Regions from separate parts of the Streptomyces sp. iso_384 genome, predicted to be linked through region 4. Evidence: riboswitches for the same ligand, from Rfam matches in the RefSeq annotation. Region 4 holds a riboswitch; each other region holds the start of a gene.
The links. A riboswitch is a leader RNA that binds a small molecule or an ion and turns the genes downstream of it on or off. The one in region 4 is predicted to bind cobalamin.
Positions count from the first base shown of each region.

Region 1: it holds a riboswitch for cobalamin, as region 4 does, so the genes downstream of both, AC0VY3_RS16265 (ABC transporter substrate-binding protein) here and AC0VY3_RS28330 (ribonucleoside-diphosphate reductase subunit alpha) in region 4, are expected to answer to the same signal.
Region 2: it holds a riboswitch for cobalamin, as region 4 does, so the genes downstream of both, AC0VY3_RS11080 (cobalamin biosynthesis protein) here and AC0VY3_RS28330 (ribonucleoside-diphosphate reductase subunit alpha) in region 4, are expected to answer to the same signal.
Region 3: it holds a riboswitch for cobalamin, as region 4 does, so the genes downstream of both, metE (5-methyltetrahydropteroyltriglutamate--homocysteine S-methyltransferase) here and AC0VY3_RS28330 (ribonucleoside-diphosphate reductase subunit alpha) in region 4, are expected to answer to the same signal.

Region 1 is NZ_JBWBTT010000001.1:3,643,461-3,650,506, forward strand. Features, by position in the region: gene AC0VY3_RS16250 (acyl-CoA dehydrogenase family protein) at 1-189, shown strand, start outside; gene AC0VY3_RS16255 (acyl carrier protein) at 305-580, shown strand; gene AC0VY3_RS16260 (beta-ketoacyl-[acyl-carrier-protein] synthase family protein) at 577-1,800, shown strand; cobalamin riboswitch at 1,899-2,085, shown strand; gene AC0VY3_RS16265 (ABC transporter substrate-binding protein) at 2,146-3,192, shown strand; gene AC0VY3_RS16270 (FecCD family ABC transporter permease) at 3,189-4,289, shown strand; gene AC0VY3_RS16275 (ABC transporter ATP-binding protein) at 4,286-5,077, shown strand; partial or broken gene AC0VY3_RS16280 (PRC and DUF2382 domain-containing protein) at 5,345-6,268, opposite strand; partial or broken gene AC0VY3_RS16285 (adenosylcobinamide amidohydrolase) at 6,497-7,046, shown strand, end outside.
Region 2 is NZ_JBWBTT010000001.1:2,523,005-2,530,050, reverse strand. Features, by position in the region: gene AC0VY3_RS11090 (inorganic phosphate transporter) at 1-415, shown strand, start outside; gene AC0VY3_RS11085 (hypothetical protein) at 428-658, shown strand; cobalamin riboswitch at 821-952, shown strand; gene AC0VY3_RS11080 (cobalamin biosynthesis protein) at 1,090-2,085, shown strand; gene AC0VY3_RS11075 (cobyric acid synthase) at 2,082-3,788, shown strand; gene AC0VY3_RS11070 (putative cobaltochelatase) at 3,785-5,833, shown strand; gene cobO (cob(I)yrinic acid a,c-diamide adenosyltransferase) at 5,833-6,432, shown strand; gene AC0VY3_RS11060 (cobyrinate a,c-diamide synthase) at 6,426-7,046, shown strand, end outside.
Region 3 is NZ_JBWBTT010000001.1:5,038,920-5,045,965, reverse strand. Features, by position in the region: gene AC0VY3_RS22635 (FAD-dependent monooxygenase) at 1-336, opposite strand, end outside; gene AC0VY3_RS22630 (lipoate--protein ligase family protein) at 422-1,486, opposite strand; gene AC0VY3_RS22625 (MFS transporter) at 1,570-2,931, opposite strand; gene AC0VY3_RS22620 (ArsR/SmtB family transcription factor) at 3,041-3,391, opposite strand; gene cobF (precorrin-6A synthase (deacetylating)) at 3,453-4,244, shown strand; gene AC0VY3_RS22610 (hypothetical protein) at 4,324-4,521, opposite strand; partial or broken gene AC0VY3_RS22605 (MFS transporter) at 4,681-5,091, shown strand; cobalamin riboswitch at 5,348-5,563, shown strand; gene metE (5-methyltetrahydropteroyltriglutamate--homocysteine S-methyltransferase) at 5,729-7,046, shown strand, end outside.
Region 4 is NZ_JBWBTT010000001.1:6,338,107-6,345,152, reverse strand. Features, by position in the region: gene AC0VY3_RS28350 (D-Ala-D-Ala carboxypeptidase family metallohydrolase) at 1-351, shown strand, start outside; gene AC0VY3_RS28345 (GlxA family transcriptional regulator) at 368-1,348, opposite strand; gene AC0VY3_RS28340 (hypothetical protein) at 1,430-1,645, shown strand; gene AC0VY3_RS28335 (ribonucleotide-diphosphate reductase subunit beta) at 1,670-2,686, opposite strand; gene AC0VY3_RS28330 (ribonucleoside-diphosphate reductase subunit alpha) at 2,686-5,100, opposite strand; cobalamin riboswitch at 5,238-5,391, opposite strand; gene AC0VY3_RS28325 (GNAT family N-acetyltransferase) at 5,425-5,934, opposite strand; gene AC0VY3_RS28320 (hypothetical protein) at 5,934-6,617, opposite strand; gene AC0VY3_RS28315 (YbdD/YjiX family protein) at 6,765-6,968, opposite strand; gene AC0VY3_RS28310 (carbon starvation CstA family protein) at 6,965-7,046, opposite strand, start outside.

The DNA of each region.
Region 1 (7,046 bases), 2.7 Mb from region 4:
ATCCGGGGCCGCGCGGCGGAATTCAAGCGGCCCAACTGCGGCAGCAGGAGGCGCCCACTGCGCGAGAAGGTGGCCGCGCTCGGCACCCGCGGGGTCCTACTGGCGTACTGGGGAACCACCTCGATGCTCTCCCGATGGTTCGAGAAGCCGCAGGTGAGCGTAGACGAATCGGTTCGCCCCAAGGCGTAACCGGAAGATAGTCATCCAGTTACTTCGGACGGTGGGTCGCTGCGTTCAGCTATCCGCCGTACGGGAAAACCCGAGCCGGCCAGATGCCGATGGAACGCCGATGAGAGGAATCGCCATGAAGACCATCCACCCCAAGATCACCGAGGTACTCACCGGGACGTTCAAGGTGCCCGCCGCCGAGATCCTGCCGGAGTCCACGATGGACAGCCTGGAGATGGACTCGCTCGCGGTCGCCGAGTTCGCCGTCATCATCAAGGAGACGCTGGGCGTCGACGCGGACTCGGAGAAGCTGTACAAGGACGCCACGCTGGCCGACATCTCCGCGTACATCGACGCGGCCGTCGGCAGCGCGGCGGCCGATGCCACGGTGCCGGTGAGCAACACCCGATGAAGCGACCCGCCATCGCCGTCACGGGGCTGGGCATGATCACCCCGGTCGGCCACACCACCGACACCACCTGGGACGGAGTCTGCGCCGGGGAGTCGCCCGCCCGCACCGTCCCCGAACTGCACGGCTGCGCCGTCGACTTCGCCTGCACGGTCTCCGGCATCGACCTCGACGACGCGGTCGGCGGCCGGACCGCGTTCCGGATGGGCCGGTACGTCAAGTTCGCCGTCCTGGCCGCCAGGGAGGCGGTCGCCGACGCCGGGCTCGACCCCGAGCGGTGGGACGGCGCCCGGGTCGCCGTCGTGGTCGGCACCAGCAGCGGAGGATCCGCCGGACTCACCGAACAGGCCGTCGCCCTGGAGCGACGCGGCCCCGAGGCCACCTCGCCCTCGGGCATCCTGCTGACCATCCCGAACATGCCCGCGGCCGAGATCGCCATCCGGATGAAGGCCACCGGACCCAGCCTCGCCCCGTGCACGGCCTGCTCGTCCGGGGTGACCGCCCTGTCCGTGGCCCGGGACATGCTGACGCTGGGCCACTGCGACATCGCCATCGCCGGGGCCACCGAGTCCATCGTGTTCCCGGTCGCGATGACCGGCTTCGCCCGCTCCGGCGCGGCGGCACCGCGGGACGGCGACCCCGCCCGCCTCTGCCGGCCCTTCGCCGCGGACCGGGCCGGGATCGTCATGGGCGAGGGCGCGGCCGTCATGGTCCTGGAGCGGGCCGAGGACGCCCGGGCCAGAGGCGCCTCCCCCCGGGCCCTGATCGCGGGTACCGGCGCCACCACCGACGCCCACCACCCCACCAGCCCCCACCCCTCCGGGGACGTGGCGCGGGCGGCCGTCGACGGCGCGCTGCGCGACGCGGGCTGGCGGCCAGAGGACGTCGACCACGTCAACGCGCACGGGACGTCGACCCCCCTCAACGACGCCACCGAAGCCGCCCTCATCGGCCGGGCCTATCCGCACCGGCCGCCCGTCACCGCCCCCAAGGGCGTACTGGGCCACTGCATGGGCGCGGCCGGCGCCATCGAGGCGGGCCTGACGATCCTCACGCTCCAGCACGGGATGATCCCGCCGATCGCGAACCTGGACGCCCCCGCGCCCGGGTTCGACATCGACTGCGTCACCAAGGCCCCGCGCGAGGTGCCGGTACGGCGGGCCGTCAGCCACTCCTTCGGCTTCGGCGGCCAGAACGCGGTGATCGCCCTCCAGGCTCCGTAACGACGCAGTCCGCCCGGGCCGGTGCGGCAGGCCGATCCCGCGCCGCACCGGCCCGCGCCCAGCGGCCCGCCGCACCGCGCCTGGTCCGCGGAGCCGCGTGATAGCTTGCCGGGGCCAGTCGAACCCCAGCGACGGGGTCAGGGAATCCGGTGCGAGACCGGAACTGACGCGCAGCGGTGAGGGGGACGGGCGGGGCCACGGCCACTGGAGCACCCACCTGCTCCGGGAAGGCGTCCCGCCCGGACGAACCCGAGTCCGAAGACCTGCTGGCACCCGCGCCCGCACCGGGGCACGGGAACCGTACGACGGGCTCCGCGGCTGGGCCCAGAGACACAGAGGTCCTTCGTGCTGTCCACGGCCACCCTCGCCCCGATACGTACCGCCGCCCTGCTCGCGGCGGGGCTCCTCCTGCTGACCGCCTGCGGCGGGGGTGAGAGCACCGGGGCCGCCGACGGGAAGAAGACCGAGGGCTTCCCGCTCACCCTCGAGAACTGCGGGCGCACCGTCACCGTGGAGGCCCCGCCCCGGCGGGCCGTCTCCGTCGACCAGGGGTCGACCGAGATCCTGCTCTCGCTCGGGCTCGCGGACCGGCTCGCCGGGACCGCCACCTGGAGCGACCCGGTCATGAAGGGCCTGGAGAAGGCCAACGCCGGGGTCGAGCGGATATCGGAGAACCGGCCCTCCTCGGAGAAGGTCCTCGACAAGGAGCCCGACTTCCTCAGCGCCTCCTTCGCCTCGACCCTCGCCAAGGGCGGCGTCGCCCCCCGCGAACAGTTCGAGAAGCTCGGCGTTCCCACGTACATCTCGCCCGCCGACTGCACCGGCAAGGACAACAGCGGCGGCGGCGACGGAGCCCGTACCGCACCGCTGACGATGGACAGCGTCTACACGGAAGTCCGCGAACTGGCCCAGGTGTTCGGCGTCCCCGAGCGCGGTGACGCCCTGGTGAAGAAGCTCCGGGCCCGCGTGGACCGGGCCACCGAGGGCGTCGACGCCTCCGACGCCTCCCTTCTCTACTGGTTCTCCGACTCCAAGGCCCCCTACCTCGCGGGCTGTTGCGGCGCCCCCGGCGTCATCACCAAGGAGCTCGACGCGAAGAACGTCTTCGACGACACCCACGACGAATGGCCCCAGATCAGCTGGGAGACCGTCGCCGACCGCAACCCCGACGTCCTGGTCATCGGCGACCTGAGCCGTACGACGCAGACCGCCGAGAGCGCCGACAAGAAGATCGAGTTCCTGGAGTCCAACCCGGTCACCAAGACGATGGACGCCGTCAAGAACCGGCGTTACGTGCTGCTCAGCGGCCAGGCCATGAACCCCACCATCCGGACCGTCGAGGGCCTGGAGCGCGTCGCGGCCGGACTGCGCGACTTCGGGCTCGCGGGGTGAGGGCGAGCACGGACAGCCGTACGGTCGGGAAGCCGGCCGACGCACCGCCTGCCGCCGTCCGCCCCGACGGCCCCGCCCGGGTCGGTGCGCCGTTCACCGTTCTGCTCTGGAGCGGCGGCCTGCTCCTCCTCCTGGCCTCCGTCGCGGTCGCCGTCACCATCGGGCCCGCCCGGATCTCCGTGCCCGACGTCTGGTCCGCCGTCGCCGCGCACCTCGGGTTCGGCGCCAGTGACCTCAGCCCGATCCGGGACGGCATCATCTGGAACCTCCGCATGCCCCGCACCCTTCTCGCCGCCGTGTGCGGCGCGGGGCTCGCGGTGTGCGGCACGGTGATGCAGTCCCTGCTGCGCAACCCGCTCGCCGACCCCTTCGTCCTCGGCGTCTCCTCCGGAGCCTCGACCGGGGCGGTCGTGGTGGTCGTCCTCGGGGTCGGCGGGGGAGCGGTGTCGCTGTCGGCCGGGGCGTTCGTCGGGGCCATCTGCTCGTTCGCCCTGGTGCTGCTGCTCAGCCACACCCTCGGCGGCTCCACCGACCGGGTCGTCCTCTCCGGCGTCGCCGCGATGCAGCTCTTCTCCGCCCTCACCTCCTTCGTCGTGATGACCTCCGCCGACGCCGAGCAGACCCGCGGGGTGCTGTTCTGGCTCCTCGGCTCGCTCAGCGGCGTCGGCTGGAGCGAGGTCGTCCTCTGCTCCGCCGTGCTCGCCGTCTGCCTGGTGGTCTGCCTGGCCCACGCCCGTACGCTCGACGCCTTCGCCTTCGGGCAGGACGCCGCCGCCGCGCTCGGCGTGAACGTCGCCCGCACCCGGATCGTGCTGCTCTGCACCACGGCCCTGCTGACCGCCGCCCTGGTCAGCGCGGCCGGGGCGATCGGCTTCGTCGGCCTGGTCCTGCCGCACGCGGCCCGCGCCGTCACCGGATCCGGGCACCGGCGGCTTCTGCCGGTCACCGCACTCGCCGGGGCGATCTTCCTGGTGTGGGCCGACACCCTCGCCCGGACCGTCCTGGACCCGCAGGAGGTACCGGTCGGCGTCGTCACCGCGCTGATCGGCGTCCCCGCCTTCGTCCTCGTCCTGTACCGCACCCGGAGCACGTCATGAGCCGCACCACGCACGGTTCCGTCGGCCTGCGCGCCGAGCGGGTCGGCCGGGAGGCGGGCGGCCGGCTCATCCTCGACGGCGTGGACATCGCCCCGCCGCCCGGCTCCACCGTCGGACTCATCGGCCCCAACGGCTCCGGAAAGTCCACCCTGCTGCGGATCCTCGCGGGCCTCCTCGCTCCGGCCACCGGTGTCGTCACCCTGGACGGGAACCCCCTCGCCGGCCTCGGCCGCCGCACCGTCGCCCGCCGGATCGCCGTCGTCGACCAGCACGCGGTCACCCAGGTCGACCTCAGCGTCCTGGACGTCGTACGCCTCGGACGTATCCCGCACCGCCGCGCCTGGTCCGCCCCCGACCGCACCGACGAGGACGCCGTCGCCGAGGCGCTGCGGCGCACCGGGCTCACGGACCGGTCCGGCCAGTCCTGGCACACCCTGTCCGGAGGCGAACGGCAACGCGTCCAGATCGCCCGCGCCCTGGCCCAGCAGCCCCGCGAACTCCTCCTGGACGAACCGACGAACCACCTCGACATCCAGCACCAGCTGGACCTGCTCGCCCTGGTCGCCGAACTCCCCGTCACCAGCGTCGTCGCGCTGCACGACCTCAACCTCGCCGCGATGTTCTGCGACCGGATCACCGTGATGAAGGCCGGCCGGGTTGTCGCGGGCGGCACCCCGGCCGAGGTCGTCACCGGCGAACTCATCGAGGACGTCTACGGGGTCCGGGCTGTCGTCACCCCGGAAGGCCCCGACGGACGCCCCTCGGTACGGTTTCTGCCGCGCCGCTGAGCGCCGTACGGTCCTCTCGGTACGCCGCTGAGCGCGGTCGCGCCCCCGGACAGCCCGCCGGGCGGACCCGTGTACGAGTCCGCCCGGCGGCCGAGGACGTGGGAGCGGCCGTGTGGCCACCTGAGGAGGTGCTGGTCAGCGGCGTCGCCCCTGGCCGAACTCGCCATCGGTGTCCTTGCCGGTGCCCATGTCCTTGCCGTCCGCGTAGTCGATCTTCTCCTTGCGGATCTCGGCGGAGACCTCCTTCTGCTCGGTGACCCGGTTGGTCTCCAGCCGGACCCGCTCCACCGGCACGGCCTCCTTGCGCACGGTGGCGCGCTCCGCGTGCAGGGTGACCTCGACGTCCTGCTCACCGAGGTCCGTCGTCCCGACGGTCTTCTCGCCGGGCTGCAACGGTTCGCGGACCACGCGGACCTCTTCGTGGGACACGGGCACGGTCCGGGTGACCTCCTCGGTCACCACGTACTTGTGCAGCCGCGCCCTGCCGCTCTCGTACTCCTCCTTGCCGACGTGCAGCTGCTCCTCGGAGCGGATCATCTCCTCCTTGCCGCTCATGTCGGCCGCCCGGGACGTGCCCGCTCCGGCGCCCGCCAGCGGGCGTGCCGTGGTGGAGGCGTCCGTGTCGCGGTGCCTGCCCGTACCGCTGCCTGCTCCTGCCATGCCCGCAGCTCCTGTCGTTCCCGCGCCGGCCGTCCCGGCGCTCGTCCCGGCCGTGGTCGCCTTCCCGGTCGCCCTGGCTCCGGGGGCCGTTCCGGTCCCACGGGCCGCACCTGCCGCACCCGCGGCACCGGCCGCGCCCATCGCCCCGGTCCCGGCGGTGGTCGGCGCGTCCATGCCGGCCGACCGGTCGTCACCTAGGTTGCCGGACTTCCTGGTCAGGCCGTAGTGCCGGTACAGCTCTTCCTCCTCCGCGACGGAGAGGTGCGCGTCCGCGTCCACCCGCGGCGCGTCCTTGACGCTGTCCTTCGGATGGGCTAGGTGCAGGTCGGAGCCCACTCGACGGGATCCGGCGAGCGGGACGAAGCTCTCCTTCATGCCGAACAGACCGGTCTTGACCGTGACCCAGTCGGGCTTGCCGGTGTCGTCGTCGACGTACACCCGGCCCACACTGCCGACCTTCTCGCCGTCGTTGTCGTACACGGTCAGACCGTCGAGTTCTCCGGAATCCGTGAAACCGTCAGCGGCTCCCATAACCGATTCCTCCTCTCGGGCACGCCCTGTGGTTGGCTCCACCGGAGGTGGCGCGTCCGAATTCCATCGCGCCTCACCCGCATGCACGCTGCAACCGGCCGCTTGCCCGGATCGAGGTCCTCGAAGGCCCGGTGCGGGGCCTTGGCCCCGTGCGGCGGTGCCGGGCCGCCCCGAAACCTATTAGGCCGAACGGGTGACGACGCAGGTCCCGCATATGATCGGCGGACCGTGGCGGCCGTACGACGGACCACCGCCGACCTGCCGAACCGCCGAGCCTCCAGGGGTGCGCCATCTCTTCCGTACGCGTCCGGCTGCCCGCGCAACGCGGCGAACTGCGCGACCGGCACGAGGACGGGCACCGCCTCCACCACCTCCTCTGGCGGCTGGGGCCCGGTGTCCGGGTCTGCAGCAGCGCGGTGCTCGGCGGCGGCATCGGCCCCCGGGCCTGGATCCTCAACGCCCAGGTCCCCGGCGGCTACCCGCGCCTCGACCCGGACCGCCACCTCGCCGAGATCGCCGCAGCGGAGGGGCTCACCGGCCCGGGCGCCGGGCTGATGACCGCCGCCGACGTCGCCGCGTACGCGACCGGCCACGACGGCGGTGTCACGGCGACCGTCACGGCGGGCCTCGGTGTACGGGGCTGGGCGGCGGCCCCCGACGACGACCGGGCCCCCTCGTTCCGGCCCGGCACGGTCAACATCGTCGTCACCCTTCCTGCCGCGCTCTCCGACGCCGCCCTCGTCAACGCCGTCGCCACCGCCACCGAGGCCAAGGTCCA
Region 2 (7,046 bases), 3.8 Mb from region 4:
GTCCTGCTCGGGTGCCGTGATGGGCGCGGGCCTCGGCCGCAAGGGGGGCGTGGTCCGCTGGTCCACCGCCACCCGGATGTTCGTCGCCTGGGGTCTGACCCTGCCGGCCGCGGGTCTGGTCGGCGCGGGCGCCGAGTTCCTGACCAAGCAGGGCACCTGGGGCATCACCGTCACCGCGATCCTGCTCGTCGGCGGCTCCTTCGCGATCTGGCTGGCCTCGCGCCGCCAGCCGGTCGACCACACCAACGTCAACGACGCGGCCGTCGGCGAGGACGAGCCGCAGGGCGTCGTCACCACCGCCATCGCCGCGGTCCAGCCGCCGCCCGTCGGCGGCCCGGCCTCCGACCTCATGACCACCATCCCGGCTCCGGCCACGGCGCCCGACGACCCGGCCCGGCCGCCGGCCACGGTGTAAGGACAGATCCGCATGAAAATCGACTGGGCAGCTCTCGCCTCCGTCTTCGGTGTCAGCCTCGTGGTCACCGTCGCGCTGGTCGGCCTCTTCACCCTGGGCATCGTCGCCCTCTCCAAGCAGTCCGCCACGGCCGGAAGCAGCGTTTCCGGCGGATCGGTGGCGCTGGCGCGCACCGGCGCGTACGCCTGCTTCGGGCTGTGCGTGGCGGCGGTCTCGTACGGGATCTATCTGATCGTCGCCTGACCCCGTTCCACCGCACTTCCTCGGGCCGGACACACCTCGTGTGTCCGGCCCGATGTGCGTCCGTGTGTGCGTCCGCCCACAGGGGAGCCCCGCAGGTCAACAGCGAGTTGACGGCTGTTCTCGGGGCGTGGTGGACTGCCGGAGCCATTTACGGCGACAGCAGAGGAAGCCGGTGCGAATCCGGCGCGGTCCCGCCACTGTCACCGGGGAGCACTCCCCCACACCGGACGTCACGGCTCGCGGTACGCGGGCTGGAAGGCCGGGGGAACTGCGGATCCGGAAGCCAGGAGACTCTCGTCGCCGGTCACGTCGAACCAGGGCGCGGACCCTGAGTGAGGACCTACGCCATGCCCGGCCGCCGTGTGCCGCATCCTGTGCCCCCCAGTGACGGCCCCGGTGCCGGAACGCCTCTGCTCACGGCGGCCTGAGCCGTGCGTGCCGACCGCGTCTTCGCGTACGGCGCCACGGCCGGACTGATCGCCGACGCCCTGCTCGGCGACCCCCGGCGCGGCCACCCCGTCGCCGGATTCGGCCGCGCCGCCGCGCGGGTGGAGTCCCTGCTGTGGCGTGACGACCGGGGCCGGGGCGCGCTGCACACCCTGGTGTGCGCCGGAGGCGCCGTGGGGGTAGCCGCGCTGGCCGCACGCGCCGTGCGGGACCGGCCCGCGCTCGCCGTCGCGCTGACCGCCGCCACCGCCTGGTCCGTCGTCGGCGGTACGTCGCTGGGCCGGGAGGCCCGCGCCGTCGGCGGCGCGCTGGCCGCCGGGGACCTGGAGGTGGCCCGGGAGCGGCTGCCGCATCTGTGCGGGCGCGATCCGCACTCCCTGGACGGTCCGGGCATCGCCCGCGCGGTCGTCGAGTCGGTCGCCGAGAACACCTCGGACGCGGTCGTCGGCGCGCTGGTGTGGGGGGCGATCGGCGGGGTGCCCGGGCTCGTCGGGTTCCGGGCCGTGAACACGCTGGACGCGATGGTCGGCCACAAGTCGCCCCGCCACCGCCGCTACGGCTGGGCCTCGGCCCGCCTGGACGACCTCGCGGGGTGGCCGGGCGCCCGTCTGACGGCCGCGCTGGCCGTCGCGGCGGGCGGACGGCCCTCGGAGGCCGTACGCGCCTGGAAGGCGGACGCGGGCCGGCACCCGAGCCCGAACGCCGGTCCGGTCGAGGCCGCGTTCGCGGGGGCGCTCGGCGTACGGCTGGGCGGGACGCTGGCGTACGCGGGGCGCGTCGAGCACCGGCCGGTGCTCAACGGGGCGGCCGGGCGGGAGGTGCGGGGCGCGGACATCGAACGCGCGGTGCGGCTCTCGCGCCGGGTGGGCGCGCTGGCCCTCGGGGTGTGCGTGGCGGGCCGGCTGGTCGCGGGGCGCGTGGCCGCCGGCCGTGCGGTCGCCGGACGGTCGTCGACAGGACAGAAGCGGGGACGGGCATGAGCGGCGGACTGCTGGTCGCGGGAACCACATCGGACGCGGGCAAGAGCGTCGTCACGGCGGGCATCTGCCGGTGGCTGGTGCGCCGGGGCGTGAAGGTCGCGCCGTTCAAGGCGCAGAACATGTCCCTGAACTCCTTCGTGACCCGCCAGGGCGCGGAGATCGGGCGGGCCCAGGCGATGCAGGCGCAGGCCGCCCGGGTGGAGCCGACGGCCCTGATGAACCCCGTGCTGCTGAAGCCCGGCAGCGATCGGTCCAGCCAGGTGGTCCTGATGGGGAAGCCGGTCGGCGAGATGAGCGCCCGGGGGTACCACGGAGGCCGTCAGGAGGCGCTGCTCGGCACGGTCACGGACTGTCTGGAGCAGCTGCGGGCGAGCCATGACGCGGTGATCTGCGAAGGGGCCGGGTCGCCTGCCGAGATCAATCTGCGGCGGACCGACATCGTGAACATGGGCATCGCGCGGGCCGCGCGGTTCCCTGTGCTGGTGGTCGGGGACATCGACCGGGGCGGGGTCTTCGCCTCGTTCTTCGGCACGACGGCGCTGCTGAGCGCCGAGGACCAGGCGCTGGTCGCGGGCTACCTCGTGAACAAGTTCCGGGGCGACGTCTCACTGCTGGAGCCGGGGCTGGACATGCTCCACGGTCTGACCGGGCGGCGGACGTACGGAGTGCTGCCGTACGCCCACGGGCTCGGCATCGACGAGGAGGACGGCCTGCGGGTGTCCCTGCGCGGCGCGGTCCGCGAGTCGGTGGTGGCGCCGCCCCATGGGGAGGACGTGCTGCGGGTGGCGGTCTGCGCGGTGCCGTTGATGTCCAACTTCACGGACGTGGACGCGCTGGCCGCCGAACCGGGCGTCGTCGTCCGCTTCGTGGACCGGGCCGATGAGCTGGCCGACGCGGACCTGGTGATCGTGCCCGGGACGCGCGGCACGGTGAAGGCGCTGGCCTGGCTGCGCGAGCGGGGGCTCGCGGACGCGTTGGTACGGCGGGCGGCGGAGGGCCGGCCGGTGCTCGGCGTCTGCGGCGGGTTCCAGGTGCTCGGTGAGCGGATCGAGGACGAGGTGGAGTCGCGGGCGGGGGTCGTGGACGGGCTGGGGCTGCTGCCGGTGCGGATCCGCTTCGACCGGGCCAAGACGCTGGCGCGGCCGGTCGGTTCGGCGCTGGGCGAGCCGGTGGAGGGGTACGAGATCCACCACGGGGTGGCCGATGTACGGGGCGGGGAACCGTTCCTGGACGGGTGCCGGGTGGGGGCGGTGTGGGGGACGCACTGGCACGGGTCGCTGGAGAGCGATGCGTTCCGGCGGCGGTTCCTGGTGGAGGTGGCCCGGGCCGCAGGGCGGCGGTTCGTTCCCGCGCCGGACACGAGTTTCGGGGTGCTGCGGGAGGAGCAGCTGGATCGGCTGGGGGATCTGGTGGAGGAGCACGCGGATACGGATGCGTTGTGGCGGTTGATCGAAGGCGGGGCGCCGCCGGGGTTGCCCTTTGTGCCGCCGGGGGCGCCGTCGTCGGGTGCGGGGGCTCCGCAGAGCCGGGGCGCTGCCCCGGACCCCGCTCCTCGATCGCCGGAGGGGCTGGAAACGGCTCACCCGGAGGCGCTGGGAGAAGCCCGCGGGAACAAGGGGCTTGATGGTGCCCGGTCCGCGGAGTCAACGCCCCGCGGGCTCGGGGAAGCAGCTGTTGTTCATGTCGACCAGGAGGCCTTGTGAGTACGCCGTATCCCTTCACCGCGATCGTCGGGCAGGACGACCTGCGGCTCGGGCTGTTGCTGAACGCGGTCAGTCCGGCTGTCGGCGGGGTGCTCGTGCGGGGGGAGAAGGGGACCGCCAAGTCCACCGCCGTGCGTGCGCTGGCCGCCCTCATGCCCGAGGTCGCCATCGTGCCCGGGTGCCGGTTCTCCTGTGATCCGGCCTCGCCCGATCCGGCGTGTCCCGACGGTCCGCACGCGGAGGCGGCCGGTGTGTCGCGGGCCGCGCGGACCGTGGAACTGCCCGTCGGCGCGTCCGAGGACCGGCTCGTGGGGGCGCTGGACATCGAGCGGGCGCTCTCGGAGGGCGTGAAGGCGTTCGAGCCGGGGCTGCTGGCCGACGCGCATCGCGGGATCCTGTACGTCGACGAGGTCAACCTGCTCCACGACCACCTGGTGGACCTGCTGCTGGACGCGGCGGCCATGGGTGCCTCGTACGTGGAGCGCGAGGGCGTCTCCGTACGACATGCGGCGCGGTTCCTGCTGGTCGGGACGATGAACCCGGAAGAGGGCGAGCTGCGGCCACAGTTGCTGGACCGGTTCGGGCTGACCGTCGAGGTGGCCGCTTCCCGGGACACCGACGAGCGGGTCGAGGTCGTGCGGCGCCGGCTCGCGTACGACGACGATCCCGAGGGCTTCGCGGCGCGCTGGGCCGAGGAGGAGAGCGCCCTGCGGCAGCGGATCGCCGATGCGCGCGCCCTGCTGCCCCGCGTCGTGCTCGGCGACGGCGTGTTGCGGCAGATCGCCGCCACCTGCGCCGCGTTCGAGGTGGACGGCATGCGGGCCGACATCGTGATGGCCCGTACCGCCACCGCGCTCGCCGCCTGGGCGGGGCGCGAGGAGGTCACCGCCGACGACGTGCGCCAGGCCGCGCTCCTCGCACTCCCCCACCGGCGTCGCCGCAACCCCTTCGACGCGCCGGGCCTGGACGAGGACAAGCTCGACCAGACCCTGGACGAGGCCGGCCCGCAGGACGACAACAACGACGATGACCAGCCCGACCCCGATCCCGACGGTGGCGGGAACGATGACGGCGGTGGCGGCGGGGGTGTGCCGCCGCAGGCCGACGGCGACCGTACGCCGCCGCAGGGCCAGGGCGGCGAGGACGGCGACACGCCGTCGCAGGCTCCCGAAGGCACCCCCGACGCGCCCGGCCGGTCCACCGGGGCCGAGCAGCAGCCGGTGGCGTCCGCCGAGCCGTTCCGGACGAAGATGCTCAGCGTGCCGGGGCTTGGCGAGGGCGCTGCCGGGCGGCGCTCCCGGGCCCGTACCGAGCACGGGCGTACGACCGGCGCGCGCCGCCCGCAGGGGTCGCTGACCAAGCTTCACCTGGCCGCGACCGTGCAGGCGGCCGCCCCGCACCAGCATGCGCGCGGGCGTGCCGGGCGGGGGCTCGTGGTGCGCCGGGACGATCTGCGGCAGGCGACCCGGGAGGGGCGTGAGGGCAACCTCGTGCTGTTCGTCGTGGACGCCTCCGGGTCGATGGCGGCCCGGCAGCGGATGAGCGCGGTCAAGGGGGCCGTGCTGTCGCTGCTGCTGGACGCCTACCAGCGGCGGGACAAGGTCGGTCTGGTCACCTTCCGGGGCAAGGAGGCGGAGGTGGCGCTGCCGCCGACCTCGTCGGTGGACGCGGCCGCCGCACGGCTGGAGTCGCTGCCGACGGGCGGGCGCACCCCGCTCGCCGCCGGGCTGCTCAAGGCCCACGACGTCCTGCGGGTGGAGCGGCTGCGCGATCCGTCGCGGCGGCCCCTGATCGTCGTCGTCACGGACGGGCGGGCGACCGGCGGGCCCGAGCCGGTGGCGCTCGCGGGGCGGGCGGCACGGCTGCACCGGTCCGAAGGGACGGCCTCGGTCGTCGTGGACTGCGAGTCGGGGTACGTACGCCTCGGTCTCGCCGGGGAGTTGGCCCGGGATCTGGGAGGCACCGCCGTCACGCTCGACGAGCTGCGGGCCGACTCGATCGCCGGACTCGTCAAGGACGTCACCGCAGCCGGGAGGGCCGCTTGATGCCGCAGGGACAGCCGACATCGGTGCCGGACGACGGGCTCACCACCCGGCAGCGGCGCAACCGCCCGCTCCTGTTCGTCCACACGGGCATCGGGAAGGGCAAGTCGACCGCCGCCTTCGGGCTCGCGCTGCGGGCCTGGAACCAGGGCTGGCCGATCGGGGTGTTCCAGTTCGTGAAGTCGGCGAAGTGGAAGGTCGGCGAGGAGAACGCGCTGAAGGTGCTGGGCGCGAGCGGAGAGGGCGGCACCGTCGACTGGCACAAGATGGGCGAGGGCTGGTCCTGGGTCCAGCGCGACGGTCAGCTCGACAACGAGGAGAAGGCCCGTGAGGGCTGGGAGCAGGTCAAGCGCGACCTGGCGGCCGAGACGTACAAGCTGTACGTGCTCGACGAGTTCGCCTATCCGATGCACTGGGGCTGGATCGACACCGACGAGGTCGTCGAGGTGATGCGGAACCGGCCCGGCACCCAGCATGTGGTGATCACCGGCCGCAACGCGCCCGACCAGCTGATCGAGGCCGCCGACCTGGTGACCGACATGTCGAAGGTCAAGCACCCGATGGACGCGGGGCAGAAGGGCCAGAGGGGCATCGAGTGGTGACTGTGCCCCGTCTGGTCATCGCCGCTCCGGCCTCCAACAGCGGCAAGACCACCGTCGCCACCGGTCTGATGGCCGCCTTCGCCGCGCGCGGGCTGGCCGTCTCGCCGCACAAGGTGGGCCCGGACTACATCGATCCGGGCTACCACTCGCTGGCGACGGGCCGCCCGGGCCGCAATCTCGACGCGTACATGTGCGGGCCGGAGCTGATCGCCCCGCTCTTCGCGCACGGTTCGGCGGGGTGCGATCTCGCCGTGGTCGAGGGCGTGATGGGGCTGTACGACGGTGCCTCGGGGCAAGGGGAGCTGGCGTCGACCGCGCAGGTGGCGAAGCTGCTCAAGGCGCCCGTGGTGCTGGTGGTGGACGCCTCGTCGCAGTCCCGGTCGGTGGCGGCCCTGGTGCACGGGTTCGCCTCCTGGGACCCGGAGGTGCGGATCGGCGGCGTGATCCTGAACAAGGTGGCCTCCGACCGGCACGAGGCGCTGCTGCGGGACGCGTTGGACGAGTCGGGCCTGCCGGTGCTGGGCGTGATCCGGCGGGCCCCGCAGGTCGCGACGCCCTCGCGTCACCTGGGTCTGGTGCCGGTGGCCGAGCGGCAGGGCGATGCGGTGGACGCC
Region 3 (7,046 bases), 1.3 Mb from region 4:
GACGCCTTCGGTCGCGTACTGCGGCAGTGCCGCGAAGCCGTACGGCACCTCCGGCGGCAGCACGAGCTCGATCCGGCCCTGCGCGGCCCCGTTCACGTACGTCAGCTGACCGCGCATCGGCACCGCCGCGTCCAGCACGTCCCGCACCACGCCCATCCGGTCGAAGAGCTCCAGCGTGCGTGGCTGGACACCGACCGCCTTGGCGTACGGCAGCCGGGCCGGGAGGCGGTCCACGATCCGGCAGCGGACGCCCGCGCGCCGCAGCTCGGCGGCGAGCGTCAGCCCGACCGGGCCGGCTCCCGCGACGAGTACATGGGTCGATTCGCTGCGTGCCACCGTGGCCTCCCGCCGTGGGCCCCCGCGTACGGTCCTCTCCATCGTGCTGCCGCCGGAGGCTCCCGGCACCCGGGCGAGGGTCCGGCTACGGCACCCGGGCCGTCCACTCCGGCGTACCGAACTTGGTGCGTACGAGCTCCTCGGCGCGCGCCAGCTCCGCCTCCGTCACGCTTCCCGGGGTGAGGCCGTGGCGCTTGCGGAAGGAGTCGATCATCCGCTCGATGACGATCTGCCGGGGCAGCCCCGTCTGCCGGCGCAGCGGGTCGACGCGCTTCTTCGCGGACCGGGTGCCCTTGTCGGACATCTTCTCCTTCCCGATCCGCAGGACCTCCAGCATCTTGTCGGCGTCGATGTCGTACGCCATCGTCACGTGGTGCAGCACGGCGCCCGGCCCGCCGTCCGGCCCGACCATCCGCTTCTGCGCGGCCCCGGCGATCTTGCCGACCTCGGTGGCGATGTCGTTGAGCGGCTGGTACCACGCCTTGATGCCCATGTCGGCGAGGGCTTCGAGGACCCAGTCGTCCAGATAGGCGTAGCTGTCGGCGAAGGAGAGGCCCGACACCAGCGACTGCGGAACGGCCAGCGAGTAGGTGATGGTGGAGCTCGGCTCGGCGAACATCGCGCCGCCGCCGGAGATCCGGCGTACGACGTTCACGCCGTGCCGTTCGACGCCGGCCGGCTCGACCTCGTTGCGCAGCGACTGGAAGCTGCCGATGATCACGGCGGGTGCGTCCCACTCCCAGACCCGCAGCGTCGGCGGCCGCAGCCCCGCGGCGACCTCGGCGGTGATCACCTCGTCCAGCGCCATGTGCAGCGCGGGCGACTGCGGGGCCTCGTGGATCAGCTGCCAGTCGTAGTCGCTCCACTCCGTGGCCTGCGCGAGCGCCCGGCGTACGGCGACGGCGACGCCCTCCGCACTCAGCCCCAGCATCACCGTGGAGTCGGGCAGCGCGGCCTCGATCCGGGCCGCGAGCCCGGCCGTGTCGGTGTGGGCCGGGGCGCCCTCCAGCGCCGCGTCGATCGCCAGGATCGCCTCGTCCGGTTCGAGGAAGAAGTCCCCGGCGACCCGGACGTTCCGCAACGCCCCGCCCGCCACCTCCAGGTCCACCACGACCAGCTTGCCGCCGGGAACCTTGTACTCACCGTGCACAGCGCCGCCTCCAGCTCCAGTTCCGTGGCCCGGTTCGACGATGAGCCGGACACACCTGGAGATAACGCGCGTCAGAGGGTGGATCATCCCCGCCGTGCGGCGCCCGTCTTCCCGGGCCAGCGGTGGTGATGCCGGTCGATGACGTAGTGGTGGCGGTGCTGCCAGCCGTGCGGGCCGCGGAGGGCCTCGGCGAGGTGCGGGTGCCCGGCGGGCAGGTCCCGGTGGACGTGGTCGAGCCGGGTGGGGTCGTGGACGGGCCAGCTGGTGGCGGCCGCCGCCGAGGCCAGGGCGATGGAGCCGAGGACCACGGCGGTGACCGGGAGCCCGGCCCCGGCGGCGAGCAGTCCGGCGAGCGGGTAGGTCAGCAGCCAGCAGCCGTGCGAGAGGGAGAACTGCGCGGCGAAGGCGGACGGCAGGTCCGCGTCGGTGGCGGAGCGCCGGATGACCCGGCCGGCCGGGGTGAGGACGGCGGAGGAGGCCGCGCCGACAGCGGCCCAGGCCGCCAGTGTCGCGGCCCAGGCCCCGGTGCTCGGAGCGCGGGCGGTCAGCGCGGCGACGGCGGCCAGGACCAGCGGGAGGGCGAAGGCGGCGGGGAGCATGACGGTGCGGTCGTCGAAGCGGTGCAGCAGGCGCGGCAGGAGCAGCGCGCTCAGCACGGATCCCGCGCCGTACGCGGCCAGCGCGAGGGAGACGGCTCCGGCGGGGCGGTCGAAGTGGTCGCGGACCACGACGACGGTGTTGACGAAGACGATCGCCCCGGCGGAGGCGACCGCGAGATCGAGGGCCAGCAGCGCCCGCAGCCGGGGGGTGACCCAGAACAGCCGGGTGCCGAAGAGCGCCTTGGCGTGGACGCCGCCGGTGCGCTCCACGGGGGCGGGCCGGGGGAGGACCACGGACAGGACGAGGGCGGCGGAGGCCAGGAAGCCGACGGTGGTTCCGGCGAACAGCCAGTTGTAGGAGACCAGGGTCAGCAGGCCCGCGGCCAGAGCCGGGCTGAACAGGCTCTCCAGGTCGTAGGCGAGCCGGGAGAGCGACAGCGCCCGGGTGTAGTCGCGCTCGGCGGGCAGCACCTCGGGGACGGTGGCCTGGAAGGTGGGCGTGAAGGCCGCCGAAGCCGCCTGGAGCAGGAAGATCAGTACGTAGATCTGCCAGACCTCGGTGACGAACGGCAGCGCCAGGGCGACGCCCGCGCGCACGACGTCCATCGAGATCAGCAGCGCCCGGCGGGGAATGCGGTCCGCGACCGCAGCGATCGCCGGGGCGATGCCGACATAGGCGGTCATCTTGATCGTCAGCGCCGTGCCCAGGACCGTCGATGCGCCCGCGCCGGCGAGGTCGTACGCGAGCAGACTCAGCGCCACGGTGGCGAGCCCGGTCCCCGTCAGGGCGACGACCTGGGCGGTGAACAGACGTCGGTAGGTGCGGTTGCGCAGTACGGACAGCATCGGTCCCGTCCCGGCCGGCGGCATGGTGCGACCGAACCATCGTAGACAACGCGTGCGTACCTATGCACATGTTTTCGTCGGTCCGCTGCTCTCGGCGGGAGGCCGGGGCTCAGTCGTGCGGGGGCAGCGCGCCGATCTGGTGGTCGGCGACGTTCAACGCCTCTTCCACCAGCCGGCGCAGATGCCCGTGGCGCAGGCTGTACACGACCCGGCGGCCGTCCTTGCGGGTGGTCACCAGGCCGGCCAGACGGAGCTTGGCCAGATGCTGGCTGACCGAGGGCCGCGCCGCGCCGCACGCCTCGGTGAGGGTGCCGACGTCGGCCTCCCCGCGCCCGAGCTGCTCCAGCAGCGCCAGCCGGGTGCCGTCCGCGAGCAGAGTGAGGACCGAGACGGCCGTCGCCAGCCGCTCGGCCCGCTCCTGCGCACTGCGTGCACCTGCTTGATGCGTGCTCGCGCTCATGCCGCACATCGTAGGCCGCCGATGGTCGAATATGTGCTCGCCCCTGGCATGATCGGCCGACATGAGCCACACACCGCGCCACGTCCTCGTCATCGGCATGGGCGCCGGAGATCCCGACCATCTGACCCTCGCCGCGGTGAAGGCCATGCGCCGGGCCGACGTCTTCTTCGTGCTCGGCAAGGGCAAGGAGAAGGAGTCCCTGACCCGGCTGCGGCGGGACATCCTGGACGAACACCTCACCGGCCCCTACCGCGTCGTGGAGGCCGAGGACCCGTGGCGGGACCGCACCCAGCAGGACGGCGGGCGCTACGCCTCGGCGGTGCACGACTGGCGGCAGCGCCGCGCCGACATCTGCGAACGCCTGATCGTCGATGAGCTCGCGCCGGGGCAGTGCGGAGCCTTCCTGGTGTGGGGCGACCCGTCGCTGTACGACAGCACCCTCGCGATCCTCGACGACATCCGGGGCCGTGGCACGGTGGAATTCGGCCATGAGGTGATCCCCGGCATCAGCAGCGTCTCCGCCCTCGCCGCCCGGCACCGCGTCACCCTGAACGGGGTCGGCCGCCCCATCCACATCACCCCCGGCCGGCGGCTGGCCCAGGGCTTTCCCAGGGACGACGTCGACATCGTCGTGATGCTCGACGGCCATGAGACCTTCACCCATCTGACGGGCAGGGGGCTGTGGATCCACTGGGGCGCGTACATCGGCACCCCGGACGAGATCCTCGTCTCCGGGCCGCTCGACGAGGTGGCCGAACGGATCAGCCGGCTGCGCGCGGAGGCCCGCGAGCGGCACGGCTGGATCATGGACACCTATCTGCTGCGCCCGGCACCGGACGCCACGGACGCCTGACGACACGGACGGGCGACGGGTCCACGTCGAGGCGCGGGCGGCAGCGGCCTCCGCACCTCGTCGTCGGACCGGCGGGGTGTCAGCGCCGGGTCTCGTGCGCCCGGATCACGCCGAGCCCGTGCCCCAGGCTCGGGCACTCGGCGGTCAGGTCGTCGCCCCGCACCAGATAGTTGTGCACCCGGCCGTCCGCCGGCCGCTCGATCGCGCGATACAGCGTGCCGTTCACCGTGATCGTCCAGTCGTCGCCGTCCTGGGCCCATCCGACGGTCTTCTTCATAGGGCGTTTTCCTTTCCTCTGGTCGAACGTCGCCGGGGGTCCGGCGGCCGTGTAGTGGGAAGAAGAACGGCTTGTGACGCTCCGTGGTTCCGCGTTCTCTACGCCATTCGGTTACATCTGGGTCACTGCCTCCGCGCAGTCGAGGTCCACGGCTGACCGGTGGTCAGGGAGCGCGTGACGAACGGCGGTACGGGCGCGGAAGGCCCGTGGCGCCCACGCCCATCGAGTAGACACTGTCCATCCCTGGCCCAGGTGCGGTGGACGAGTACGGCCTACCCCCTCGCGGTGGCGAGTCTTCTCGTCCTCGCCGGACGGCTGGGCGACCGGTACGGCCACACCCGCCTGCTCCTGAACGGATCGCTCGACTTCGGGGCCGCGTCCATGGTCATCGCCGTGGCGCCATCGGTCGGCTGGGCCATCGCGCTGCGCGCCGTACAAGGAGTGTTCGGAGCCCTGTCGCAGCCGACGACGCCGGCCCTGCTGCGCCAGGTCCACCCGCCGGACCGGCTCGGCCTGCCGGTCGCCCTGCCGACCAGCGCCATAGCGGTGGCGGCCGCCGCCGGTCTGCTGCCCGCCGCCGGGGCCGGACAGGCGGAGCGGCGGGAGGGGCGATGGGGGCGGCGCTCCTGGTGCCCGCCGCGACGGCCGCGCTTGCGCTGGTCCCCGCGCGCTGCTGCCGGGCACGCGCCGGCGCACCGGACCGCCCTCGGGCGACGCGGACCGTCCTCGGGCGACGCGGATCGCGGACGGCCGGAAACCGCCGTCCCGTGTCTCACATCACCGTCCGAAGTGTGAACTACGGTGTGCGCCCGGCGGTCGCCCCCTTAGGGTGACCGGTGCAGCTGGTTCGCCCTGTCCGCCAGACAGGGTGTCGTAAGAGGGAACCCGGTGGGAATCCGGGACTGCCCCGCAGCGGTGAGTGGGAACGACCGCCGTCATACGCACTGGGCCCGGCCGGGTCTGGGAAGCGACGGCCAGTAGGTGTCCGCCTCCGGCAGACGTGCCCGCGAGTCCGAAGACCTGCCCGCTGCCCGCACGCGACCGTTCGCGTGCGGAGATCTCGGTGACCTCGTGGGCGGGTCGGCGTAACCATCAGGTGGACGGACACGGTTCCAGGTGTCCCGGCGTCCGCCCGATGCGTCATCCCTTCGCGTCCGCGTCCCGTTCCGGGATCTGCACAGCAGACACGCTCGCGAAGGAGAGTCACGTGACAGCGAAGCCCGCAGCCGCGGCAGCACGGGCCACCGTGTACGGCTACCCCCGCCAGGGTCAGAACCGTGAACTGAAGAAGGCCATCGAGGGCTACTGGAAGGGCCGCGTCACCGCGGACACCCTCCGGCAGACCGCCGCCGAACTGCGCCGGGGTACCTGGGAGCAGCTCGCCGAGGCCGGCGTCCACGAGGTGCCGACCGGTGATTTCTCGTACTACGACCATGTCCTGGACACCAGCGTCATGGTCGGCGCTGTCCCCGAGCGGCACCGCGAAGCGGTCCGCGCCGACGCCCTCGACGGCTACTTCGCCATGGCCCGCGGCACGCAGGATGTCGCGCCGCTGGAGATGACGAAGTGGTTCGACACCAACTACCACTACCTGGTGCCCGAGTTGGGTCCGGACACGGTCTTCACCGCCGACTCCGCCAAGCAGGTCGCGGAGTTCAAGGAGGCCCTCGCGCTCGGCCACACCCCGCGCCCGGTGCTCGTCGGCCCCGTCACCTACCTCCTGCTCGCCAAGGCGGCCCCCGGTGCGGCCGCGGACTTCGAGCCGCTGACCCTGCTGGACCGGCTGCTCCCCGTGTACGCCGAGGTCCTCGCCGACCTCCGGGCGGCCGGCGCGGAATGGGTGCAGCTCGACGAGCCCGCCCTCGTCCAGGACCGCACCCCGGCCGAGCTGAACGCCGCGGCCCGCGCCTACCGCGAGCTCGGCGGACTCGCCGACCGGCCGAAGCTGCTGGTCGCCTCCTACTTCGGGCGGCTCGGCGAGGCGCTGCCGGTCCTGGCCAAGGCCCCCGTCGACGGTCTCGCGCTCGACCTCACCGAGTCCGGCGCCGGAAACCTCGACGACCTCGCGGCGGCCGGCGGACTGCCCGGCAAGCGCCTGGTCGCCGGTGTCGTCAACGGCCGCAACATCTGGATCAACGACTACGAGAAGTCGCTCGCCACCCTCGGCACGCTCCTCGGCCTGGCGGACCACGTCGACGTCTCCGCCTCCAGCTCCCTCCTCCACGTCCCGCTGGACGCCGCGGCGGAGAGCGACATCGACCCGCAGGTCGCCCGCTGGCTCGCTTTCGCCAAGCAGAAGACCCAGGAGATCGTCGTCCTGGCGCGCGGTCTGTCCGACGGCACCGAGGCCATCGCCGCCGACCTCGCCGCCAACCGGGCCGACCTGGCCTCCCGCGCCGATGCCGCCATCACCCGCGACCCGGCCGTCCGGGCCCGTACGGCGGCCATCACCGACGCCGACGGCCGCCGCTCGCAGCCGTATGCCGAACGCACCGTCGCCCAGCGCGCCCACCTCGGGCTGCCGC
Region 4 (7,046 bases):
TGGGCCGGCGGGAAGGTCGCGGCGGGCACGGCCAAGGCCAACGCGCTGAGCAGCATGTGGAAGCTGGAGGCGCTGCGCCACGCGCTCGGCGACAAGTCCATCCGGGTCACCAGCGGCTTCCGCTCCGTCTCCTGCAACGCCGCCGTCGGCGGGGCCTCCAACAGTCGCCACATGTACGGCGACGCGGTCGACCTCGGAGTCTCCCCGCACTCGCTGTGCACGCTGGCCAAGCAGGCCCGCTACCACGGCTTCCGCGGGATCCTCGGCCCGGGCTACGTCGGCCACAACGACCACGTGCACGTCAACCAGGGCCCCAGCCGCTTCTGGTCCGCGCCCAGTTGCGGCGTCTGACCCTTCCGCGCCGCTCTCAGGCGACGTCGGGCACGGCCGTGGCCGCCGGGCCCCGGAACGTACGGCGGTAGGCGTTCGGCGTGGTGCCCAGTGACCGCACGAACTGGTGTCGCAGTGTCGCCGCCGTACCGAAGCCCGTCTGGCCCGCGATCGTGTCGATCGTCCGGTCGGAGGTCTCCAGCAGGTGCTGGGCCAGCAGGACCCGCTGCCGCAGCAGCCAGCGGTAGGGCGTGGTCCCGGTCTCCTGCTGGAACCGCCGGGCGAAGGTGCGCGGCGACATGTGCGCCTGCGCCGCCAGCTGCTCCACGCTCATCTCCTGGTCGAGGTGCTGCTCCATCCAAGCCAGCGTGGAGCCGACGGTGTCGCAGGCGTTCCGGGGCAGCGGGCGGCTGATGTACTGCGCCTGTCCGCCGTCCCGGTGCGGCGGCACCACCATGCGCCGGGCCAGGGTGTTGGCCGCGTCCTGGCCGTACTCCTGCCGGATCAGGTGCAGACAGGCGTCGATCCCGGCGGCGGTGCCCGCCGAACTGATCACCGGGCCCTCGTCCACGTACAGCACGTCCGGCTCGACGATCGCCTTCGGGTAGCGCCGGGACAGCTCCGCCGCGTGCCGCCAGTGGGTGGTGCAGCGGCGGCCGTCCAGCAGGCCGGCCGCGCCGAGGACGTACGCCCCCGAGCAGACGCTCAGCACCCGCGAGCCGCGCTCCACGGCCCGGCGCAGCGCGTCGAGGACCTCCTCCGGATACTCCCGCTGCATGAAGTGGCTGCCCGCGGGCACGGCGATGAGGTCGGCCTCCTCCAGCCGCTCCAGGCCGTGCGGCGTGGTGATGGTGAAGCCCGCGTGGGTGTTCAGGACGGGACCCTCGGCGGAGACCACCGCGAAGTCGTGCACCGGCAGGCCCTCGTCGCTGCGGTCCAGGCCGAACACCTCGCACAGGACGCCGAGTTCGAAGGGGTGGACCTCGTCGAGGAGGAGGGCGGCGACATTGGTCAGCATGGAGCAAGTGTGGCAGCTATTTGATGTCTCATGGCAGTCCTGCCACTGATGTTTCTTGTCCGGGCGGGCCAGAGTAGAGGCATGAACACATTCCTGAACTACCTGGTCGTAGCCGCACTTTTCGCCCTCGTCCTCGCGCCCGTCGCCCTCGGCTCCGCCCGCGAACGCCGGATCGACCGCCAGCTGCGGGAGGCGGAACGCGGTCGGCGGGCCGCCGGACCCCCGGAAGCGGAAAGCGCCGCGCGGCCTGTTGCAGCCACGCGGCGCCTTCACCTCAGGAGTTGGGCCAGGGTCTGAGCAACCCCGTCGGTCCCGTCGGGTCTAGAAGTCGTCGTCGAACCCGACCGAGCCCTCGACGGCCACCTGGTAGGCGGACGGGCGGCGCTCGAAGAAGTTCGTCAGCTCCTGGACGCCCTGGAGCTCCATGAAGGAGAACGGGTTCTCCGAGCCGTACACCGTCGGGAAGCCGAGGCGGGCGAGCCGCTGGTCGGCGACGCACTCCAGGTACTGGCGCATCGACTCGGTGTTCATGCCCGGCAGGCCCTCGCCGCACAGGTCGCGGCCGAACTGCAGCTCCGCCTCGACCGCCTCCTTCAGCATGTCGGTGACCTGCTGCTGGAGCGCGTCGTCGAAGAGCTCCGGCTCCTCCTTGCGGACGGTGTCCACGACCTCGAACGCGAAGTTCATGTGCATCGTCTCGTCACGGAACACCCAGTTGGTGCCCGTGGCGAGACCGTGCAGCAGACCGCGCGAGCGGAACCAGTACACGTAGGCGAACGCACCGTAGAAGAACAGGCCCTCGATGCACGCCGCGAAGCAGATCAGGTTCAGCAGGAAGCGACGGCGGTCGGCCTTCGTCTCCAGCCGGTCGATCTTCTCGACCGAGTCCATCCACTTGAAGCAGAACTGCGCCTTCTCCCGGATCGAGGGGATCTCCTCGACCGCGTCGAACGCCGCCGCCCGGTCGTCCGGGTCGGGCAGATAGGTGTCCAGCAGCGTCAGATAGAACTGGACGTGCACGGCCTCCTCGAAGAGCTGCCGCGACAGGTACAGCCGCGCCTCGGGGGAGTTGATGTGCTTGTACAGCGTCAGCACGAGGTTGTTGGAGACGATCGAGTCACCGGTCGCGAAGAACGCCACCAGCCGGCCGATCATGTGCTGCTCACCCGGCGACAGCTTGGCGAGGTCGGCGACGTCCGAGTGGAGGTCGACCTCCTCGACGGTCCAGGTGTTCTTGATCGCGTCCCGGTAGCGCTCGTAGAAGTCCGGGTAGCGCATGGGACGCAGGGTCAGCTCGAATCCCGGGTCGAGCAGGTTCTTCTCTTCGTTCGTGCTCATTACTGGCAGGCCTCGCAGGACTCGGGGTTTTCGAGAGAGCAGGCGATGGCGTCCGCGTCGGGAGCCGAAGCCTGCTGTACGGGAATGGGGGCGGCGGCCGCCGCCTGCCCGGACGCGGCACGGGCGATCCGGGTCGCCGGGCGCGAACGCAGGTAGTACGTCGTCTTCAGCCCCTGCTTCCAGGCGTACGCGTACATCGAGGAGAGCTTGCCGATCGTCGGCGTCTCCAGGAACAGGTTGAGCGACTGGCTCTGGTCGAGGAACGGCGTACGGGCCGCCGCCATGTCGATCAGACCGCGCTGCGGGATCTCCCACGCCGTGCGGTACAGCGCCCGCACGTCCTCGGGGATCCAGGCGAAGCCCTGCACGGAGCCGCTGGCCTCGCGCAGCGCCTCACGGGTGCGGGCGTCCCACACGCCGAGCTTCTTCAGCTCGTCCACCAGGTAGGCGTTCACCTGGAGGAACTCACCGCTGAGCGTCTCGCGCTTGAACAGGTTGGAGACCTGCGGCTCGATGCACTCGTACACCCCGGCGATCGAGGCGATCGTCGCGGTCGGCGCGATGGCGAGCAGCAGCGAGTTGCGCATGCCGGTCTTCGCGACCCGGGCGCGCAGCGCGTCCCAGCGCTCCGGCCAGTTCAGCTCGGTGTCGTAGTGGTCGGGGTGCAGCACCCCGCGCGCGGCACGCGTCTCCGACCACGCGGGCAGCGGGCCGGAGCGCTCGGCGAGGTCGCAGGACGCCTCGTACGCGGCCAGCATGATGCGCTCGGAGATCTTCGTGGAGAGCGCGCGGGCCTCGGGCGAGTCGAACGGCAGGCGCAGCTGGAAGAAGACGTCCTGGAGGCCCATCGCACCCAGGCCGACCGGCCGCCAGCGGGAGTTGGAGCGCCCGGCCTGCTCGGTCGGGTAGAAGTTGATGTCGACGACCCGGTCCAGGAAGGTCACGGCCGTCCGCACGGTGGCGTCCAGGCGTTCCCAGTCGATCGAGCCGTTCGCCACGAAGGCGCCCAGGTTGACCGAGCCCAGGTTGCAGACGGCCGTCTCGCCGTCGTCGGTGACCTCGAGGATCTCCGTGCACAGGTTCGAGGAGTGCACGACCCGGCCCGGCTCGGCGGTCTGGTTCGCGGTCCGGTTGGAGGCGTCCTTGAACGTCATCCAGCCCTGACCGGTCTGCGCGAGGGTCCGCATCATCCGGCCGTACAGCTCACGCGCCGGAATCGTCCTGCGGGCCAGACCCTTGGCCTCGGCCCCGCGGTAGGCCGCGTCGAACGCGTCGCCCCACAGGTCGACCAGCTCGGGCACGTCCGCCGGGGAGAACAGCGACCACTCGGTGTCCGCGTCGACCCGGCGCATGAACTCGTCCGGGATCCAGTGCGCCAGGTTCAGGTTGTGCGTACGCCGCTGGTCCTCACCGGTGTTGTCGCGGAGCTCCAGGAACTCCTCGATGTCCGCGTGCCAGGTCTCCAGGTAGACCGCCGCCGCGCCCTTGCGCCGGCCGCCCTGGTTCACCGCCGCGACGGAGGCGTCCAGCGTCTTGAGGAACGGCACGATGCCGTTGGAGTGCCCGTTGGTGCCCCGGATCAGCGAACCCCGGGCACGGATGCGGGAGTACGACAGACCGATGCCGCCCGCGTGCTTGGAGAGCCGCGCCACCTGGTGGTAGCGGTCGTAGATCGAGTCCAGCTCGTCCTTCGGCGAGTCCAGCAGATAGCAGGAGGACATCTGCGGGTGTCGCGTACCGGAGTTGAAGAGCGTGGGGGAGGAGGGGAGGTAGTCCAGCTTGCTCATCAGCCCGTAGAGCGCGGCGACCTCGTCCAGCGCCCGCACCGACTCGTCCTCGGCGAGGCCCGCGGCCACGCGCAGCATGAAGTGCTGCGGGGTCTCGATGACCTCGCGGGTGAGCGGGTGGCGCAGGAGGTAACGGCTGTGCAGCGTCCGCAGACCGAAGTAGCCGAAGCGGTCGTCGGCGCCGTCCGCCAGGGCCTGCTCGACGAGCTTGTCGAGCGCGTCCGCGTGCAGCGCCACGAACGCGGCGGTGCGGTCGGCGATCAGGCCCTCGCGGTGCCCGACGGCGACCGAGGCGGAGAAGGACGTCGCGCCCTGCCCCGCGGCCTCGTCCGCGATCGTGCGGGTCAGCAGCCGGGCGGCGAGCCGGGAGTACGCCGGGTCCTCGGAGATCAGCCCCGCGGCGGCCTCGGTGGCCAGCGAGCGCAACTCGGCCTCGTCGGAACGGGCGTTGCGCCCGCGCAGCGCGGCGGCGGCGACCCGGCCGGGGTCGGTGTCGGGCAGATCGACGGTGAGGTCGGTCAGGGTCCGCAGCAAAGCGGTCCCGGGTCCGTCGTTCGGGGCGTTCCCGGCCGTGGTGGACTCGGCGGATTCGGTGGCTGAAACCGGATCGGCGGGCGCGATGGTCACTGGGCTTTCCCTCGCTCGGCAGGGGGCCGGCAGCAGGCGGGGAAGCCGGGCAGCGCGAAGCCCGGGGCAGGGCAGCACAGCTGACGGCGTCCACCGGCCTATCCGCGAGGCCCGGACGTCTGGCATCCGGTTCGGTCGATCCGGACGCGCTGTCGGCAGGTCATCGGACTTCAGGTGTGCAAAAACACACTGATCACACCGTTGCGGGACAGTTCCGGATTCGCACCGGATTCCCCTGCGACGACAGCGAGGTCGAGCATACATGTGGGGGCCGCCAGATGCTGCGGCCCCCACATGTTGTGTCGCGTCGATTCAATACGCCCCTCAGGACGCCGCCTCCAGCCCCAGCCGGAAGGTCATGAGCCGCAGGCCCGGCACCGGCTCCCAGTCCCGTTCAGGGGTCCGCAGAAAGCCGAGCCGACGGTAGATCCTGTGGGCCGCGAGCATGGCCGGCTGCGTCGACAGCACCAGTGCCCGGACAGCCTCCGTCGACCGGGCCCGCTCGATGCACGCCCGCACGAGAGCCTCTCCCACGCCCCGTCCGCGCCCCGCGCGGGCCACGGCCAGCATCCGGAATTCGGCCTCGCCCGGACCGGCGATGTCGCGCCACGGAGTGCCGGGAGCGGCATACGTCACGCCGCCGAGCACCGTCCCGTCCGCGTCGAGCGCGACCAGCACCTCCGCCTCGGCCGCCCGTCGTTCCACCGCCCGCAGCTGGAGCAGATACGGGTCCTGCGGGCCGTCCAGCAGATCATCACCGAGATACGCCTCGGCGATGATCCCGCCGAGCGCGGCGTACTCGGCGGGTTCCGCCACCCTGATCGTCAGATCCATCAGCCACTCGCTCCCACATCGTTGTTCGGCGCGCCGTCGCCCACCGGCGGCAGATCGCCGCGCTCGACCGGCTGCCGCCCGGCGGCCTCCCCGGCCGGCGGCAGCACCCGGTCCAGTTCCCGGTCGTCGGCTCGGTGGGCGGCCCGCGCCGCCGAACGCAGCGTCGCCCGGTCCACCTTGTCGCGCGGCCCGCTCACCGTGACCACGAGTCCGCCCTGTTCCCAGGCGTACGCATGGCCCGACTCCGTGGCCCGGTACCACTGTTCGCCGTCCCGCTCGCACGTCACCAGGGGCTCCTGACCGCTCGCGGCCGCGGCCCCCTCCGCACAGTCGGCCTCGGCGCGCGGGCGGCGCTCCACCGACAGCTGGAGCGTTCCGCCGTCCGGCGCGCTGTAGGAGCTGCTGAACCCGTCGTCACCGAGCGCCCCGACCGACTGGCGTACCAGGGCGTAGCCCGCGGCCTCGGTCACCCACACCTGCTCCGCGACGAGCTGCGCGGCGCTCGCCCGTGCCTCCAGATCCGCCCGGTCCGGCGCCGGACCGTCCGAGGAACTCCGGCCCGCCGCCATCGTGTCGGGCGCCGGCTCGGTGCCGCAGCCCGTCGCCGTCAGGGTCAGTGCCAGCGTCAGCGGCAGGGTCAGGAGGAGGGGCCGGAGCCGGGGCGACCGGGAGCGCGATGTCATGGGCACATCTTTTCGTACGGTGAGGGGTCCGCGCACCGGGTAATCGAACGGTGGACGGACACCGGAACGACCTCCGGGCCGCCGCCCGCTCCATCGAGGGAGGGGCGACGGCCCGGGATCCAGGGCCCGCTGACCGGCCGGTGGTGCTCAGCAGCAGCGGAAGCCCTCGCGCGGATCGGCCTCGCGGGCGTCCGTGCGGCTGCGCTCGAACGCGCGGCGGGTCATCACCGGGGCGTCCGGATCGTGCGTTCTCGCGTGTGCCACATAGCGGTCGTACGTGGACTCGCCGGTCAGCTCACGGACGTACCAGCGGATCCGTCCCGCCACCCGCCGGACGTCCGCGACGGTCATGTCGGACTCCCCGTTCCCGCGGGCTCCTTGCGGAGGCCGCCCTCGGGGCCGAGGCCGGCGGCGGCCAGTTCGGCCTTC